2 regions of the Fulverythrobacter fulvus genome follow, and region 1 is predicted to be linked to the other one. Evidence: predicted binding sites of a transcription regulator. Region 1 holds the regulator's gene; the other holds the start of a gene.

Region 1 (8,328 bases):
AGTTTGCCGAGGCCCAGCCCCAGTTCCTCTGCCATCGCCTTCAAACTGGCTTCCAGCGCTTCGGTTGTCCAGTTGTTTTCGGCCGCCAAACGGCCTGAAATCCGCCATAAAAGCAGTTGTGCGTCGCTGGTCAACAGCGCCTGCGCCTGCTCGGTCATTTCCAGCGGGCGGGCCTTGAACAGGAAGGCCGCGCCGTCGGCCAGTTCGTTCATGTCGCGCGCGCGGGTCTTGAGCACCGGCATGGCGGCCACCAGCCTATCCAGATCGGCATTCGGGCCAAGGCGCGGGGCGATCAGCGACGCCAGACGGGCATTGTCCGCCTCGCGGATATAATGGCCGTTGAGGTTCAGCAGCTTCTTGATGTCGAAGCGCGAAGGGCTCTTGCCCACGTCTCCGATATCGAAGAGCTGGATCGCTTCTTCCTTGGTAAATTCCTCGCGGTCGCCATGGCCCCAGCCAAGGCGCAGCAGGTAATTGAGCAGGGCTTCCGGCAGAATGCCCAACTCGTCGCGATAATCGCCGACGCCCATGGCGCCGTGGCGCTTGGAGAGCTTCGCCCCGTCCTGGCCGTGGATCAGCGGGATGTGGGCATAATGCGGTTCGGGCCAGCCCATCGCCTTGATGATGGTCAGCTGGCGGAAGGCGTTGTTCAGGTGATCGTCGCCGCGGATGATGTGGGTTACGCCCATGTCGTGGTCGTCCACCACCACCGCGAGCATATAGGTCGGTGTGCCGTCCGAACGAAGCAGGACGAAATCGTCCAGTTCTGCATTCTTCACGGTCACCTTGCCCTGAACGAGATCCTCGATCACCGTCTCCCCGTCACGTGGGGCCTTGATGCGCACCACATAATCCTGACCTTCGGGCCAGGTGAAGGGATCGGCATCGCGCCATTCGCTGTCGATGCGGAAGGGCTTCTTCTCTTCCCGCGCCTTTTCCCGGCGAGCGGCGAGTTCTTCCTGAGTGAGATAGCAGCGATAGGCTGCGCCGCGCGCGATCAGGTCATGCGCCACTTCGGCGTGACGCGCCTCGAACTGCGACTGGTAATAGGTGTGCCCATCGAAATCGAGGCCGAGCCATGCCAGGCCGTCCAGAATGACGTCGATCGCTTCCTGCGTGGAGCGAGCCTTGTCCGTATCCTCGATCCGCAGCAGCGTCTTGCCGCCGTGATGGCGGGCATAGAGCCAGGAGAACAGGCCGGTGCGGGCATTGCCGATGTGAAGGAAACCGGTGGGCGAGGGCGCAAAGCGCGTGACTACCGTGCTGCCGGTTGCCGACGCATTGCCGCTAACGCTTGCCATGACCCACTTGATCCTTTCCATTGTTCTTATGGCAGACAGCCCACCCGTTTCCGTTCCGCTGGAGGAACTGCCTCAGGATGCTGCGATGCAGCAGACGCATTGGCGAATGGAACGGCTCTTGTCCAGCGCAGGAGACAGGATCGACGCATTTTTGGACGCATCCGGATTCGACCGTGGACCTTGGCTTGCAGTGGCATTTTCCGCGGGAATCGGGGCCTGGTTCGTGCTTGGCACCGCCGCGGAATGGCTATTTGCGATGCTGGCGGGGTTCATGGGCGGCATGGCGGCACTGGCCCTGTGGCGCACGGATGACCGGCGCGCCCATTTGCGGATGGCAATATTCGCCATGGGACTCGCATTCTCGCTCGGAGTCGCGGTCGTCTGGGCGAAGTCTTCATTGGTCGGGACGGAGCCGATTGCGCGGCCGGTTGCGGGAGAATTCGACGCCCGCGTGCTCGAACGGATCGAGCAGCCCGCCGAAGGCCGGGTGAGGCTGGTGCTCGCCACGCGCGAGCCGGGAACCGGGCGGGCAATCAAGGTGCGGGTCAATCTCCCGCTGGAAAAGGACGTTACCGGATTGGGGGAGGGCGCCCGGGTCAGGATCAGAGCCCGGCTCATGCCGCCCGCGCCGCCCCTACTGCCGGGCAGTTACGATTTCGCCCGCGCCGCCTGGTTTGACGGGCTGGCGGGGACAGGCAGTGCCCTGTCCTCGCCCGAACTGGTGGAGCCTGCCGCCCGGTCCGGCGGCCTTGGCGCCTTGCAGCGCAGTCTTGCGGATCATGTCCGTTCCCGGCTCGACGGTTCTCCCGGTACCATTGCCGCGGCGCTGGCGAGCGGCGACCGGGGTGCCATCGCGGTCGCGGACGAGGTGGCGATGCGCGATGCCGGGCTCTCCCACCTCCTATCGATCAGCGGGCTGCATGTCAGTGCGGTGATCGCGGCGGCCTATTTCATCGCAATCAGGCTGCTGGCTTTGTGGCCATGGCTGGCGCTGCGCGTACGCCTGCCCGTGGCAGCGGCGGCCATCGCGGCACTGGCGGGGATCGGCTACACCCTGCTGACCGGGGCCGAGGTTCCCACAGTGCGCAGTTGCGTCGGTACGGTGCTGGTATTGCTGGCGCTGGCCCTGGGGCGCGAGCCGCTCTCCTTGCGGCTCATCGCGGTGGCGGCCGCATTCGTGCTGCTGCTCTGGCCGGAAGCGCTGGTGGGGCCGAGCTTCCAGATGAGCTTTGCGGCAGTGATCGCGATCGTCGCGCTGCACGGTGCCGGTCCGGTGCGGGCCTTCCTCGCCCCGCGCGATGAAGGCTGGCCGGTGCTGGCGCTTCGCCGGGGGACGATGCTGCTGCTTACCGGGCTGGTGATCGAATTCGCCCTGATGCCGGTCGTGCTGTTCCATTTCCATCGCGCCGGGCTTTACGGGGCCTTTGCCAATGTCGTCGCGATCCCGCTGACGACTTTCGTTTCCATGCCGCTGATCGCGCTGGGGCTGGCGCTCGACACTGTCGGGCTGGGCGGCCCGGCATGGTGGCTGGCGGGTAAATCGCTCGAGCTTCTGCTGGCGCTGGCCCATTTCACCGCCGATCAGCCGGGCGCAGTGAAGTTGATGCCGCAAATGGGCAAGGGCGCCTTCGCCCTGTTTGTCACAGGCGGGCTCTGGCTCGGGTTGTGGCGCGGGCGAGTGCGGCTCTTTGCGGCAGTGCCGCTGGGACTTGCCTGTTTCCTGCTGGCGATCACGCCGGTGCCGGATGTCCTGATTTCGCGCGACGGGCGGGAAGTCGGCATTTCGGGTGAAGGCGAGCGGCTGCTGGTCCTGCGGGAATCGCGCAGCAGCTTTGCCCGCGAGACTCTTCAGGAAATGGCCGGGACCGAAGGCGAGGTCCAGATATTGACCCAGTGGCACGGAGCCCGCTGCAGCGCGGATTTCTGCGTTGCGACCCTAAACCGGGGTGGGCGCGAGTGGCACTTGCTGCTGGCGCTGAGCAAGGAGCGGATCGACGAGCGTCAACTTGCCGCGGCCTGCGATCTGGCCGACATCGTCGTGGCGGACCGCTATCTGCCGCGATCCTGCCATCCGCGTTGGATCAAGGCGGATCACCGCTCCCTCGACGAGACCGGTGGCCTCGCGATCTATCTCGGCAGGCATGAAGTGAAGACTGTGGCCGAGGGGCAAGGCAATCATGGCTGGTGGAGAAGCAGACAAGCGCGCCGCGACACAGGGCCGGGCGCGCTTGCCACATCGTCTCGATGAATTGCCTCAGTGATACTGGCGCAGCAGGCCCGCCAGCTTGCCCTGCACGATCACTTCATGCGGTTCGTAATATTGCGGATCGTAGGCGGCATTGGCCGGATCGAGGCGAATGCGGCCACCTTCGCGGCGCAGATATTTGAGCGTCGCTTCCTCGTTCCGCACCAGCGCCACCACGATTTCGCCATCGCGGGCATGGTCGGTACGCTTCACCAGCGCGAAGTCGCCATCGAGAATGCCGGCCTCGATCATCGAATCGCCGGACACTTCCAGCGCATAATGATCGCCCGCGCCGAGCAGTGCAGCGGGAACCGGCAATGTGCGGTCGCTTTCCAGCGCCTCGATCGGAACGCCTGCGGCGATCTTGCCGTGAAGCGGAATCTCGATCACGTCATTGGCGGCAAAGGCCGGAGCGCGCGGCGGCGTCGCGATGCGGCTCACCGCATCATTGGCCGGAGCGGCGGGCTTGCTGCCCTTGGCGTTCACATCTTCGGGGTTCTTGAGCACTTCCAGCGCGCGGGCCCGATTGGGCAGGCGGCGGATGAAGCCGCGTTCTTCCAGCGCGGAAATCAGGCGGTGCACTCCGGACTTGGACTTGAGGTCCAGCGCTTCCTTCATTTCCTCGAAACTCGGGGAAATGCCCGATTCTTCCAGACGGGTCTGGATGAACAACAGAAGCTCATGTTGCTTGGCGGTGAGCATCGAAGCGGCCTCCTCAAATGTTCCATTTAGGGAACGAATGCGGAACAACTAGGCAACTTCTTCCTACAAGTCAAGCAACCCCGCCATTTCCGATCCAATAGGCCGGAACAACGCTTCCCTGCGTGGCTGGAGGGGCATTGGCAGGCCGTTCCAGCAGCAATTCGGCAGTGGCCATCGCACGCAGGGCACTCGAGTCCTTTTCGCTGACCGGCACTGCCTCGCCATCCACCAGCAAGGCCCGCACGAATTCCAGCCTTGCCCCGCCTGCCGGCATTTCCCCCGCAAGCCGAAGCGGGATCGGGGCGGGCTGGGGGCGGCGATCCCCGGAAAGGGCTCGCAGCATGGGCAGCAGGAAGAAATAGGCGGTAACGAAGCTGGAAACGGGATTGCCCGGCAGGCCCAGCACGGTCGTGCTGCCCTTGCGGGCCACGAGCAGCGGCTTGCCGGGCTTCATCGCCACGCGCCAGAAGTCGATTTGCGCACCCCATGCTTCGAGCGCCGGGCGGATGAGATCGTGATCGCCGACCGAGGCGCCGCCACTGGTGACGATCAACTCGGCATCGCCTGCCCGATCGAACGCCGCCGCCAGCGCGCCGAGATCGTCGGCAACCGGGCCGATGCGGCGGATTTCGGCGGCGAGCCCCTGTGTCATTGCCGCCAGCATCGCGCCATTGCTGGCGGGTATCTGGTGCGGTGCGCACTTGGCGGGATCGGCGGCCAGTTCGTCGCCGCTGTCGATAATGGCAAGGCGCGGACGGCGGTGGACGCCGAGTGCGCCATTGCCGGAGGAAAGCGCGAGCGCGACCTGTGCCGGGCCGATCCGCGTTCCTGCGGGGAGCAGTTCGTCACCGCCGCGGAAGTCGAAGCCCGCACGGCGAATATGGCGCGCGCGCGGCTCACCCTCGCCATTGAGGCTAAGCCTGTCGCCATCGCGCGCGGCGTTTTCCTGCAGCAGTACGGCATCCGCGCCTGCGGGCATCAGGGCGCCTGTGGAAATGCGGATCGCTTCGCCGGGGGCAATTGTTCCGGGGAAGGGGTGCCCGGCCGCGCTTTCGCCCACCACGCGCCAGGGCCCGGCTTCACCTTCGCGCAGGGCATAGCCATCCATCGCGGAAAGATCGGCGGCAGGCTGGGTTCGCCGGGCAATGAGCGGTGCGGCAAGGCAGCGGCCGAGCGCGGCCTCCACCGGCACATCCTCGGCCGGCAATGCATGGACACTTTCCAGCAGCCGGGCCTGAGCCTCTTTCAGGGGAAGGGGCGGCTTCATCTGCCTAGGCTTCCGGTGCCCGCCATTCGCCCGATTTGCCGCCGCTCTTGGCGAGCAGGCGCACGCCTTCGATCACCATGCCTTTGTCGAACGCCTTGGCCATGTCGTACACGGTCAGCAACGCGATGGAGGTGGCAGTCATGGCTTCCATCTCGATCCCGGTCTTCCCGGTGAGGCTGGCCGTGGCGGTGGCGCGCACGCCATCGTCCTCGAAAGTGAAGTCGACAGTCACGGCATCGAGCGAAAGCGGGTGGCACAGCGGGATCAGTTCGCCCGTCTTCTTGGCGGCCATGATCCCGGCAATGCGGGCCGCGGCGAGCACGTCACCCTTGGGAGCGTCGCCTTCGCGGATCGCATCCAGCGCTTCGGGCGACATGCGGATACGCCCGGTTGCGACTGCCTTGCGAGCCGTTTCCGCCTTGGCGCCGACGTCCACCATCCGGGCCGCGCCCGATTCGTCGAGATGAGTGAGCTTGGTCATCTGGCTACGCGCTTTTCCGCCGAAGTTGACAATGTTGACACTGTGCAGAGTGATCGCTTGCGGCCCTCTGCGACGAGCGGGAAAAGCGGCCGAAATCCCTGTGCGAATGTGCGTTCATTCCATCCCCATGCCAGAGTGAAGGCCTGTAGGACAGAGTGGGATGTTCAGGCGCCCAGCAGGGCCTTCGTCGCCGCAGTCACATCTGCCTGCCGCATCAGGCTTTCGCCCACCAGGAAACAGCGCACGCCGGCATTGGCAAGGCGCAGGATGTCGGCATGGCTGTTGATGCCGCTTTCGCCCACCAGCAAAGTGCCTTCCGGCGCCAGCGGGGCGAGGCGTTCCGTGGTGCCGAGATCGGTGACGAAGGTCTTGAGGTCGCGATTATTGACCCCGATGAGGCGGGACTTGAGCGCGGCGGCACGCTCCATCTCCGCCTCGTTGTGGACTTCCACCAGCACGTCCATGCCGCGTTCGATGGCGGCAGCCTCGATCTCGGCCATCTGTGCGTCTTCCAGCGCGGCAACGATGATCAGGATCGCATCGGCGCCGATGGCGCGGGCTTCGGCCACCTGCCACGGATCGACCATGAAATCCTTGCGCAGCACCGGCAGGGCGCAGGCGGCGCGCGCTTCGATCAGGAAATCCTCGTGCCCCTGGAAATAGGGCGCATCGGTCAGCACCGAGAGGCACGCTGCGCCGCCCGCTTCATAGGCGCGGGCATGGTCGGCGGGGTGGAAATCGGGGCGGATGAGGCCCTTGCTGGGGCTGGCCTTCTTGATCTCCGCGATCAGGCCGAAGCCGAGGGAAGCCTTGGCCTCCAGCGCCATGCGGAAGCCGCGCGGTGCGCTCTGCCCGGCGGCGCGCGCATCGAGATCGGCCAGCGAAGCGAGCGGCTTGCGCGCGGCAACTTCCTCGCGCTTGGTGGCGCAGATTTCGGCGAGTTTATCCATTGTTCCGGCCCCGAATTTTCACTTAGGCTTGTTCTTATTCAACCGCGTCGATCCAGCAATCCAGGATCGCCTTGGCGAGCCCCTTGTCGATTGCTTCGGCGGCTTCCTCCACGCCTTCGACCCAATCCTGCACTTCGCCCGCGACGATCAGTGCTGCGGCGGCATTGAGCAGCACGGCATCGCGATAGGGGCCGTGTTCGCCCAGCAGCAGCTTGCGCAATTCGGCGGCATTATGGACGGGATCGCCGCCCTTGATCGCGGCGAGCGGCGCGGCGGGAAGGCCAGCATCGGCGGGCTCGATCCGTTTCATCAGGATGCGGCCATCGCGCACTTCGGCGATTTCACTGCCCCCGGCCAGGCTGAGTTCGTCCAGCCCTTCATCGCCGGAAATGACCATCGAATGCTCTGTGCCCAGACGCAGCAGCGCCTCGGCATAGATCGGGACATAGGCTGGGCGGGCAATGCCGACGAGCTGGCGCTTCACATTGGCGGGATTGGCGAGCGGGCCCATCAGGTTGAAGATCGTGCGGCGGCCGATTGCCTTGCGGATCGGCATGATGCGGCCCATCGAGGGGTGGTGCTTGCCTGCGAAGAGGAAGCAGATGCCGATATCGGCCAGCGTCTCTTCCGCCGTGGCCATTGCCCGGTCGAGGTCGAGGCCCAGCGCTTCCAGCGTGTCGGCTGCGCCGGCCTTGCTGCTGGCTGCGCGGTTGCCATGCTTGGCCACCGGCACGCCGCAGGCGGCGACGACCAGCGAGACAGCGGTGGAGACATTGAGCGTGTGGTGCCCATCGCCCCCGGTGCCGCAGACGTCGATGGCGTTTTCCGGCGCGCGGATCGGGATCAGGCGGGCACGCATGGCGCGGGCCGCGCCGGCGATTTCGCTGGCGGTTTCTCCCCGGTCTGACAGGGCGATCAGGAAACTGGCAATGTCCTCGTCCGGCACTGCGCCATCAAGGATCGCGCCGAAGGCTTCTTCCGCTTCCGCTTCCTCCAGCGGAACGTCGACGACGTGGGGAAGGCCGGTCATGCCAGTGCGGTGGCGTTGATGCCGCAGATCTTGAGGAAATTGGCCAGCAGATCGTGGCCATGTTCCGTGGCGATGCTTTCCGGATGGAACTGCACGCCGTGGATCGGCAGTTCGCGGTGGCGGAAGCCCATCACGAATTCATCGTCGGCGGTGGCGTTCACCACCAGCTCGTCGGGAATGTCAGTGACGATCAGCGAGTGATAGCGCGTGGCGGTAAAGGGGCTGGGCAAGCCTTCGAACACGCCGGTATTGTCATGCCGCACGGGCGAGGTCTTGCCGTGCATCAGCCCGCCGCGCACCACCTTGCCGCCGAAATATTGGCCAATGGACTGGTGGCCTAGGCACACGCCCA
Region 2 (8,328 bases), 210 kb from region 1:
ATCTGTCTCGATCAGCGCAGATGAAACGCGGGGTGAGCCGTCATCCGAGACGCCGCGCGCGAGCAACTCGTCGATCAGGCCGACGCGAATTGTCCGCAGTTTCTCGATCAGCGCATCGGTCTCGATGATCGCGTCGTCGAGCGCATCGAGGACATCAGCGATGAAGAGCTGGGACGGTCCGTCCAGTGCCGCCAACTTCACTCGAAGCAGGTCTGACTCGTTAATCGCGGGATAGTTCGAACCGACTTCAAACTGGGTGACCTGCCGCTTAAATTCATCAAGAAACAGCGCGTGGAACAGAAAGCGTCCGTCAACGCCATCCTTTGGAGAGAGCACGGCAAAGCCCGTGGATGCAATCACTGGGAGGTCGGCCGTGGCACGAACCATCCCATGACCCATTAAGCTTGGTCGGACGGTCGAAAACAGCACGTCACCCGGCTTTACAACTCTTCGCGCACGGCTGGGGCTGCCGGCAAAAGTAAGCACTCTCGCCTTCTGCCAGTCGATGCTGCCTTGGTTGACGCTGCTTAAGTCGATGTATCGAAACTGAAAATCACTCGGCGTCTCTCGCCCAAGGCTCTGGACGTTAGCATCGCAGTATTGGCTGAGCGATGTCGTGGTGAGATTTTCAAGCATACCTGAGTTCCTTCAGGTATTGGTCCAGCCGCGTCGTCGCGTCGGTCCTTCGCCCCTCGATGTGCTTTAGGCTGACCCGATACTTATCCCAGAGACGCTCGAGACTGGAGACCAAGGTCCCGACACGACGCGCACGGGCACGCTCGAGCCGATCGAAAAGCCGCTCGCGGTCGATGGCGAGCACCAGTTCGCGGCAATCACCGTCATCGAGTTCGGCCCGCGCTGCTGTCAGCCGCTCGACAAAGGCCGCTTTCAGCCGCCGCAGCGTGGCGCGCGCCGCCTTCAGCTCCTCCTTGATCGCTTCATAGGGGGCGAGCATCGCATCGATGGTCTCCGCTTCGTCGACAAGCGGCGCGAGACGGCGATTGAGGTCGGCAAGTTCGGCCTCAGCCTCCCGCACGTTCATTCCCTGCGCCCGCATCCAGTCGATTGAGCCCTTGGACGGCTTTCCAGCAGGTGTGGTCTTCACCAGCTCCTTGCGGCGCTTGTCATCCTCGCCCATCTCGGCGCGCAGGTCCTTGCGGCGCTTCTCCAACAACTTGGGCAGCGCGGTGCCGTCCTCCGCGCCATCCATCCAGTCCTCGGCGCCTTCGACACCGTCACCGCTTTCCCAAGCGTCCTTTTCGGCCTTGATGCGCTCCACCTCGGCTTGCGCTGCGGATAGTTGGGTCACATAGTCGGCCATCCGGTGCCGCACGAAGGGATGGGCGAGCAGCTCCTCAAGCGTCACCTTCACTGTCTTCTTGACGTCGCTGTCCTCGTCGTCGTCGGCCTCTTCGTCTTCGAGCGCGGAACGCAGCGTTTCGACCCAGCCGTCGACAAGCTCGGCAAAACCGTTCTCGACGATAACACGGAGTTCGTAGCGGATTTCGTCCCACCAGCCCGCGATGGCGCCCATAAGCGCATAGCGATCGACGCAGCCGACCGGCAGCATCGCCGGCTCGAAACTGTCGAGCAGCTCCCGGCGCAGCGGCATGAGGCGCTTGGTGGTTGGCAGGTCTGCCAGCCCGGACTGCGCCGAAGCCCACCAGGCATCGAAAGCGCCCAGCATCTCTCCGGCCCGGGCGGCGACGCCAGCGTCGGTTTCCACCAAGGCACGGATGTCCGCCCGCTTTGCCACGGCGGGGGCGAAATCGGCGTAGTCGGAATCGCGGTCGCAGAACGGCACGCCAACGTCGAAGCCCTGCGCCATTGCCTGCGGGCGGATGGCTTCGATCTCGCGCTTCGGCAAACCGCCATGAAGGTGCGCGCGGACATCGTGCGGCTCCGGCGGTGGGCTACTGTCGGCGTATCGACGGATGTTCAGGTTTCCGGCTTCGTCCTCGATAATGGCCTTGTTGTCGACTACAGCCGCAAAGCCGGGCACATCGGCGAAGGCATTATAAGCGCTGATGATCTTTTCGATGTGCTCCGGATCGATGAAGTTCTGCGCACGGCCTTCGCGATATTCGCGGTCGGCGTTGATGAAGAGCACCTTGCCCTTGCGCGCTTCGGGTTTGCCGCCCGGATGGCGCATCACCAGGACACAAGCCGGGATACCGGTGCCATAGAAGAGATTTTGGGGCAGGCCGATGACCGCCTCGATGCAATCATCCTTGAGTAGCGCTATCCTGATCTTCTTCTCTTCGCCACCACGGAACAGCACGCCGTGGGGCATCACGACCGCCATCTTGCCGTTCTGCTTGAGGCTCGCCAGCATGTGCTGCGCGAACATGAGGTCGGCCTTTTTGCCCGTCGTCGGGCACCAGCCGAAGCGGAACCGGTCGCCGAACTGGATGCCGCGCTTAGTGTAATTCTGGCTGAATGGCGGGTTGGCGATCACCCGGTCGAAGCGCATCAGGCGACCGTCGTCAAGGTGCTTCGGTTCCAGCAGCGTGTCGCCATTCCGGATGTCGGCGTCGGGAACGCCGTGCAGCAGCAGGTTCATCCGGCAGATCGCCCAGACAGCCCCGTTATCTTCCTGCCCATAAAGGCGCAGCCGCGGTCCTCCGTGCTGGAGGGCGTGCTCGTTCCCCTGGTTCAGCATGCCGCCGCTGCCACAGGTTGGATCGTAGAGCGACGTGCCACCCTGCGGATCGAGGATCCGCACCATGAGCTGCACGACCCCTCTTGGCGTGTAGAACTCTCCGGCCTTTTTGCCGGCGGAGTCCGCAAACTCGCTGATCAGATACTCGTAGGCAGCGCCGAGCAGGTCCGGAAATTCGAAATCCTCATCCAGAAGCCGGTACTTGTTGAAGTGGCTGATGAGCCGCCGCAATTTCTCGTCGGGAATTTCGGATTCGCCGATCTTGCGGGCAAAATTGATGTGACCCAAGACGCCCGACAGCGCCTGATGGTTCGCGTTTTCCAAGCCAGCCAGAGCCTTATTCAACTCGTTGGCGACATTTGAATGGACGTCATCCAGCAGCCTTGTCCATCTGGCTACGGGCGGAACAAAGAACGACTTCTCGTATGATGATGGATGGTCTGCCCGCTGCAGTGCCTCCGCTTCAGACCGCCCTTGGGCTCGCTGTTCCTTGAGAATTTTATCTCGCTGCTGCTCAAACACATCAGAACAACGCTTGAGGAACAGGAGCCCAAAAATATACTCCTTGAATTCAGAGGCATCCATCTTCCCGCGCAATATGTCTGCAGCTGCGAATAGATGACGTTCCAATTTTTCAAGGGTAAGCTTTGACATTACTATTTTGATCCAATTGGGAGTGCTTGAATCGCGATCTGATATCGTCGAGTGCCCCTACCCCTCGAAGTAGCCTTGGGGCAGGAAGCCCGCAACCACCTACCTTGGAGATCTGATTGATTTCCCACGCCGAGTAGGCTCGTTGACCGGCCAATGTGTCCTACGAGCGCGCGTAGCCCGCCTCAGCCGTGAGAGCCCTGCCTCAGGTAGCAAGTTATGCGCACTCTCGTCTTCTCTCTCGGGCGCCTGCCTGACCTAAGGTCAGCAACAAGCCTTGGGTCCCCGGCAACCAAGCGACCGAAGGTGCTCGGCGACGTCCGTGTTTGCGCCAGATATGCCTCGATCTGCTCTAGTAGCTCCATCGCCATCGACTCGTTTAAGGCTTGCGTTCTTGTTATGTTCTTACTAGGAAGGCTTCCTAGAGTCTAGGATCGATTTTCCTAGGTGCCCGCGATAGGACTGGCAGTCATGGACGACGCACGGAGAGCCCTGGACGAACTAATCCAGCAACGAGGGGTGAATTACTCCTCGGTTTCGCGCCTGTTGGGGCGCAATGCCGCTTACATCCAGCAGTATATTCGGCGCGGCAGTCCGAGGCAGCTGGACGAGCAGGATCGCTCGGTTCTGGCGCGATTTTTCGGGGTCGATGAGAAGGTTCTTGGAGCCCCTGCCCGCCGCTCAGGCCCGGTGGTCGAGCTCGTCCATGTGCCTTTGCTCAATGTCGAGGCATCAGCCGGCCACGGCGCTCTGGCCGAAATGGAAGCCAAATCCGCGCAGTTCGGCTTCGACGAGAAGTGGCTGCGTCGACTGACCGCGAGCAAGGCATCGAGCCTCTCGATTATCGCGGTCCATGGGGACTCCATGGAGCCCACCCTCCACGATGGCGACGAGGTTATGGTCGATCTCGGGGATGGCCAGTCGCGGCTGAGAGACGGGATCTATGTCCTGCGGATGGACGACATGCTGAGCGTAAAGCGGATTGCCCTCGAACCACAGGGCAAACGCGCGTCGGTCCTGAGCGACAACCCGGCTTATCCAAGCTGGCGCGGCCTCGAGAAACGCACCCTCAATATCGTCGGACGGGTTCTCTGGTTCGGACGGGCGCTCTAAGGTGGCCTTCTGATGCTTGCCCTGCTTGCCGCTTCGATCGTCGCTTCCGGGCAGACATTTACCTGCACGCCCACTCATGTCTGGGATGGTGATGGTCCAGTCTGGTGTGCGGAAGGCCCTCACCTGAGGATCGCGGGCATCGCGGCCCGGGAGATGGACGGCACCTGCCGGACCAATCAGCCCTGCCCCGCTGCCTCGGCGCTTGAGGCGCGCGATGCGCTGGTAGTGCTGATGGGCGGCTCGAAGGGAACAATCGCGACCGGACACGTGGTAGTCAGAGGTCCGCGGCTCACATGCCGCTCCGAGGGGTCCGCAGGTGGAAACAGGACCGCTGCCTGGTGCCGTCTGCCGTCAGGTGCCGATCTGTCATGCGCCATGATCAAGACCGGCACAGTCCTGCGCTGGGATCGCTACTGGAAAGGCCCGGCTTGCCGGTGACCAGCACCACGCATCTGGCCGGCGTCGTCGAATGGGCGGCCAACGGACCGGTGCTGCGAACCGATGATGGCGGGACTTGGCAACTCGACAACATCCGCCAGGTACGCAAATTCATCGGCGCTCGCGTCGAAGTGGTCGGGGAGCGTTCGGGGTTCAACGCCTTTGCCTGCTACCAGATATGGCCAGCCGGACAGCCTCGTCCGACTGCATTCAAACTCCGGCTCGAATTCCTCCTTGCCGCAGCCTTCGTCGCCTATGGTCTCTACGCGACGGTTGGCGGGGTGGTGAGCGCGCTCTGCTGATGCTGAGCGACTGGGAGCTCTGGGCCTGCGCAAACCATGTCCTACAGACCTATGGGGACAAGGCACCTTTGCACGTCGCCGAACAGATTGGGGCTCTCGCACTTGCAGGCGATGAGGCAGGCATTCGGACATGGCAGGCTATCGCCGAGCGGATTGTCCAGCTGAGCTCCAACGCCCCGGACAGGCCACTCCAGTAACCCCGCTCGACAAGCCCAATCAGTTCATCCGATCGGGGACAGATCGCCCGGAAACAGACACGATTGCTCGACTGGGGCACCATGGCTGTCGCCTTCGATGGTGAAGCCGCGCATGCGTTCGACCAAATGGCGAGCCAGATCGACCCTGGCGCTGCGCTGGGCGCGTGGATCATCGGCATTGAGCCGGACGAGCGTGTGCTCCGGCGCAACAGCCAGCGCGACTTCGAGATGGGTGAGGAGGATATCATCGGAGATTCGGGGCATGGGCCAATGAGAACAAATAAAGAACTTCACGTCAACCGGTCATGTGCGGACGCATGGGGACAACGGGACGCTAGATGCCGATCTCAAATGGCTTGGTGATCGACCGGTCAAGCTCTGGCGGCTTGCGTTCCGGTGCAGGAGCCACACGATCTTTGGCCTGACCTTTGGATGCCGCATCGTGGAGGAGATTGACCGTTTCCAGCGCCGAGCGCTTCATGCCGGCATTGCGCTCGACCGCCGCCTCGAGGTTGCCAGCATTGTCGACATAGAGCGTGAGGCCATCGCGCAGCCGCGTGACTGTCACCAGGAACGTCTGCTGATTGGCCAGATTGCGCTCGCGGCTGTCCATCACCGCAATGCCGCGATCGGAGGTCAGCCCCTGCGCCATATGGGCATTGAGCGCATAGGCGAGATCGAGACGTCGCAGCATTGGATCGTCGCGTTCGAGTCTGTGCTCTGCGCCCAAGGATGTCTTAACCACCACAGCCTCTTTGTCGACTGCGACAATCCGGGCCTGGTCGGCATTGATCAGGCCCCGCTTGTGATCGGTTTCGGTCCACCGGATCTTGTCGCCGGTATAAATATCGAGGGCGCGAACTTCGGACAGGCGTAGCGGATCCTGCTCACCTTGCGGCCGGATCTGACCGGGACGAAACTCGAACTGGCGGCCACGCTCGTTCTCCAGCGTGACCCGCTCGCGTGCCACATCGGTTCCGACCACCCGGTATTCGCCTGCTGCAAGGCCCTGGCTGCGCTGACGCCGTGCGACATCGACCACCATGCCGGGGGCGTAGGTGCTCGCATAGCGCAGCTCCTCGCGGGTTACATTGACACGGGACAGGGTCTGGAGCCGCATGGTTTCAGGACCGAGCTCGCCGCTCGCTTGAAGGCCAGTCTGCACAGCCTCGTTCACGGCACTGCGCAAATTGCGGCCTGACGCATAGATTGCGGTTGCCTCGCGCTCGGCGGTCGAAAGCGACAACCAGGCGGCGGCGGCTTCGACAGCAGCATCATTTCCCACCTCGATCACCTGGGGTGCGAGATGGCGCATGGCGTCTTCGATGCGCCCCTCTTGCGCCGCCTGCTGTGCATCTCGAAGGCCCTCTGTCCGTGCTCGGAGATTGGTGCTCATGAGCGCCGTCTCAATGCCGGCCTGCTGCATCACATCGAACGGCTTTCCGGCATCGACTGCGCCCAGCTGCTTACGGTCCCCGATGCTCGCAAAGCGGCCGAGTTCGAGAAGGTTTGCCAGCCGAACCAGCTTTTCCTTGTCGGCATTGCCGACCATGGAGGCTTCGTCGAGCAGCACGACGGTGCCGCGCATGTCCGCCAGCGCCTCGGCGAGACGGTCCGCATCGGCCCCTTCCAGGAGATCGCGGTGTCGGGCGAGGAACCGCGAGACCGTCATCGATGTAATACCTGTATCGCGCTCGAGCATCTGGACCAGCGTGTTCTGCACCGCGAGCCCGAGCACGGCTCTGCCCTCCTCGCGCAGGATATCTGCGACGGGTTTGAGGACCGTGCTCTTGCCTGCGCCCGCGACGCCCTGGATCGCGACGATCCGGTTGTTCGAGCCAAGCAGCAAACGCCCTGCCCCTTCCTGTCCGGCGTTCAAGGTCATGCCGTATTTGATCTGGGACAGGGCCTGCAGACGGGCCCCCGCAAGGTCGGGAGAAACAATCGCCGGTGCAGCGCCGCGCCCGTCTTCGACCCCAGCAATGATGCGCTGTTCGAGGCTTATAGCGTCGCGTGTCGTCAGCAGTTCCCGGTCAGCGCCCCTGCCCTTCTCCAGATGTCCCTGACGGAGCAGCTGGTCGACGCGGTGCTCGATGTCAGCGAGCGAAGTCGGGAGCGCAAAGCCAAGCGCTGCACGGTAGATTTCGGCTCGGCTGAAGGCCGCCTCCCGCTCGCCCAGATGCCGCACAGCCGAGGCGACTGCATGAATTGCGGCGACCTGCTCGACACTGCGGTTGGTCAGCCGGGAAGGTATCAGCGGGTCACCTTCGCGCAGGCCAAGGCGCTCGGCAAATGTGGTTGCGAGGGCCTGAACATTGCGGACGAGCGCGCGCATGGTTGGTCCCAAGCCGGTCACATTGCCAAGATCCTGCGCACTGCGAGCATTGGCTCTGGCAGTCACCGTGGCGGGATCAAAGCCCAGCCTCGCAGACGCTTCCTGCCACTGCTGCGTCAGCGCATCGCGATCTTCGATGCGCCCTTTGTCGGCCCGGGTCATCAAGGTTGCAGCATCGAGCACGCCTGGCCCTGAGAAGTTCATCTGGGCGGCCGCTTCCAGGATTTCCGCTCGCCGGGAACTGAAGGCATCGCGGACCACCTTGGGCACACCTACGGCCTCAAAATTACCGTGCTTGCCGAACTCACCGACCTCATACCCAAGCTTTTCGACGCTCAGACGAAATCGCGCCATCGTCATGGCATTGAGCAAGGTATTGTGCTGCCAGAGCTTGTCATTGCGTAGCGCCCGCCATTTGCCGTCGCCCCCTCGCGTCACATTGGCAATGACGGCATGAAAGTGCGCGTTGGGCTCCTGGTTGCGATTGGTGTCGTGCTGGAACAGCGCGATCGCAAGGTTGCCGGTCTGGACGGTACGCTCCTTTCCGCGAACCTCCATCCGGGTCTCGGCTAGGTTCTTTTCGGCCCAGCGCAGGGTTTCCCGGACGGCCGACCCGTAGGCATCGAGGAT

Evidence for each region. Region 1 encodes LexA, which represses DNA repair genes until DNA is damaged. Its sites were predicted from a motif close to GTTCCNCNCTTGTTCT; they were not measured.
Region 2: a site for LexA is predicted at 3,699-3,714, ahead of WFP36_RS01975 (S24 family peptidase). Genes of this name have one in related genera too.

The regions. Positions count from the first base shown of each region.
Region 1 is NZ_JBANRM010000001.1:218,171-226,498, forward strand. Features, by position in the region: gene gltX (glutamate--tRNA ligase) at 1-1,301, opposite strand, end outside; gene WFP36_RS01035 (ComEC/Rec2 family competence protein) at 1,330-3,549, shown strand; gene lexA (transcriptional repressor LexA) at 3,556-4,248, opposite strand; gene WFP36_RS01045 (molybdopterin molybdotransferase MoeA) at 4,319-5,515, opposite strand; gene moaC (cyclic pyranopterin monophosphate synthase MoaC) at 5,520-5,996, opposite strand; gene trpC (indole-3-glycerol phosphate synthase TrpC) at 6,161-6,946, opposite strand; gene trpD (anthranilate phosphoribosyltransferase) at 6,981-7,976, opposite strand; gene WFP36_RS01065 (anthranilate synthase component II) at 7,973-8,328, opposite strand, start outside.
Region 2 is NZ_JBANRM010000001.1:427,605-435,932, forward strand. Features, by position in the region: gene WFP36_RS01965 (restriction endonuclease subunit S) at 1-636, opposite strand, end outside; gene WFP36_RS01970 (N-6 DNA methylase) at 629-3,316, opposite strand; gene WFP36_RS01975 (S24 family peptidase) at 3,785-4,426, shown strand; gene WFP36_RS01980 (thermonuclease family protein) at 4,439-4,864, shown strand; gene WFP36_RS01985 (DUF5818 domain-containing protein) at 4,861-5,166, shown strand; gene WFP36_RS01990 (DUF6961 family protein) at 5,166-5,363, shown strand; gene WFP36_RS01995 (hypothetical protein) at 5,388-5,627, opposite strand; gene mobF (MobF family relaxase) at 5,698-8,328, opposite strand, start outside.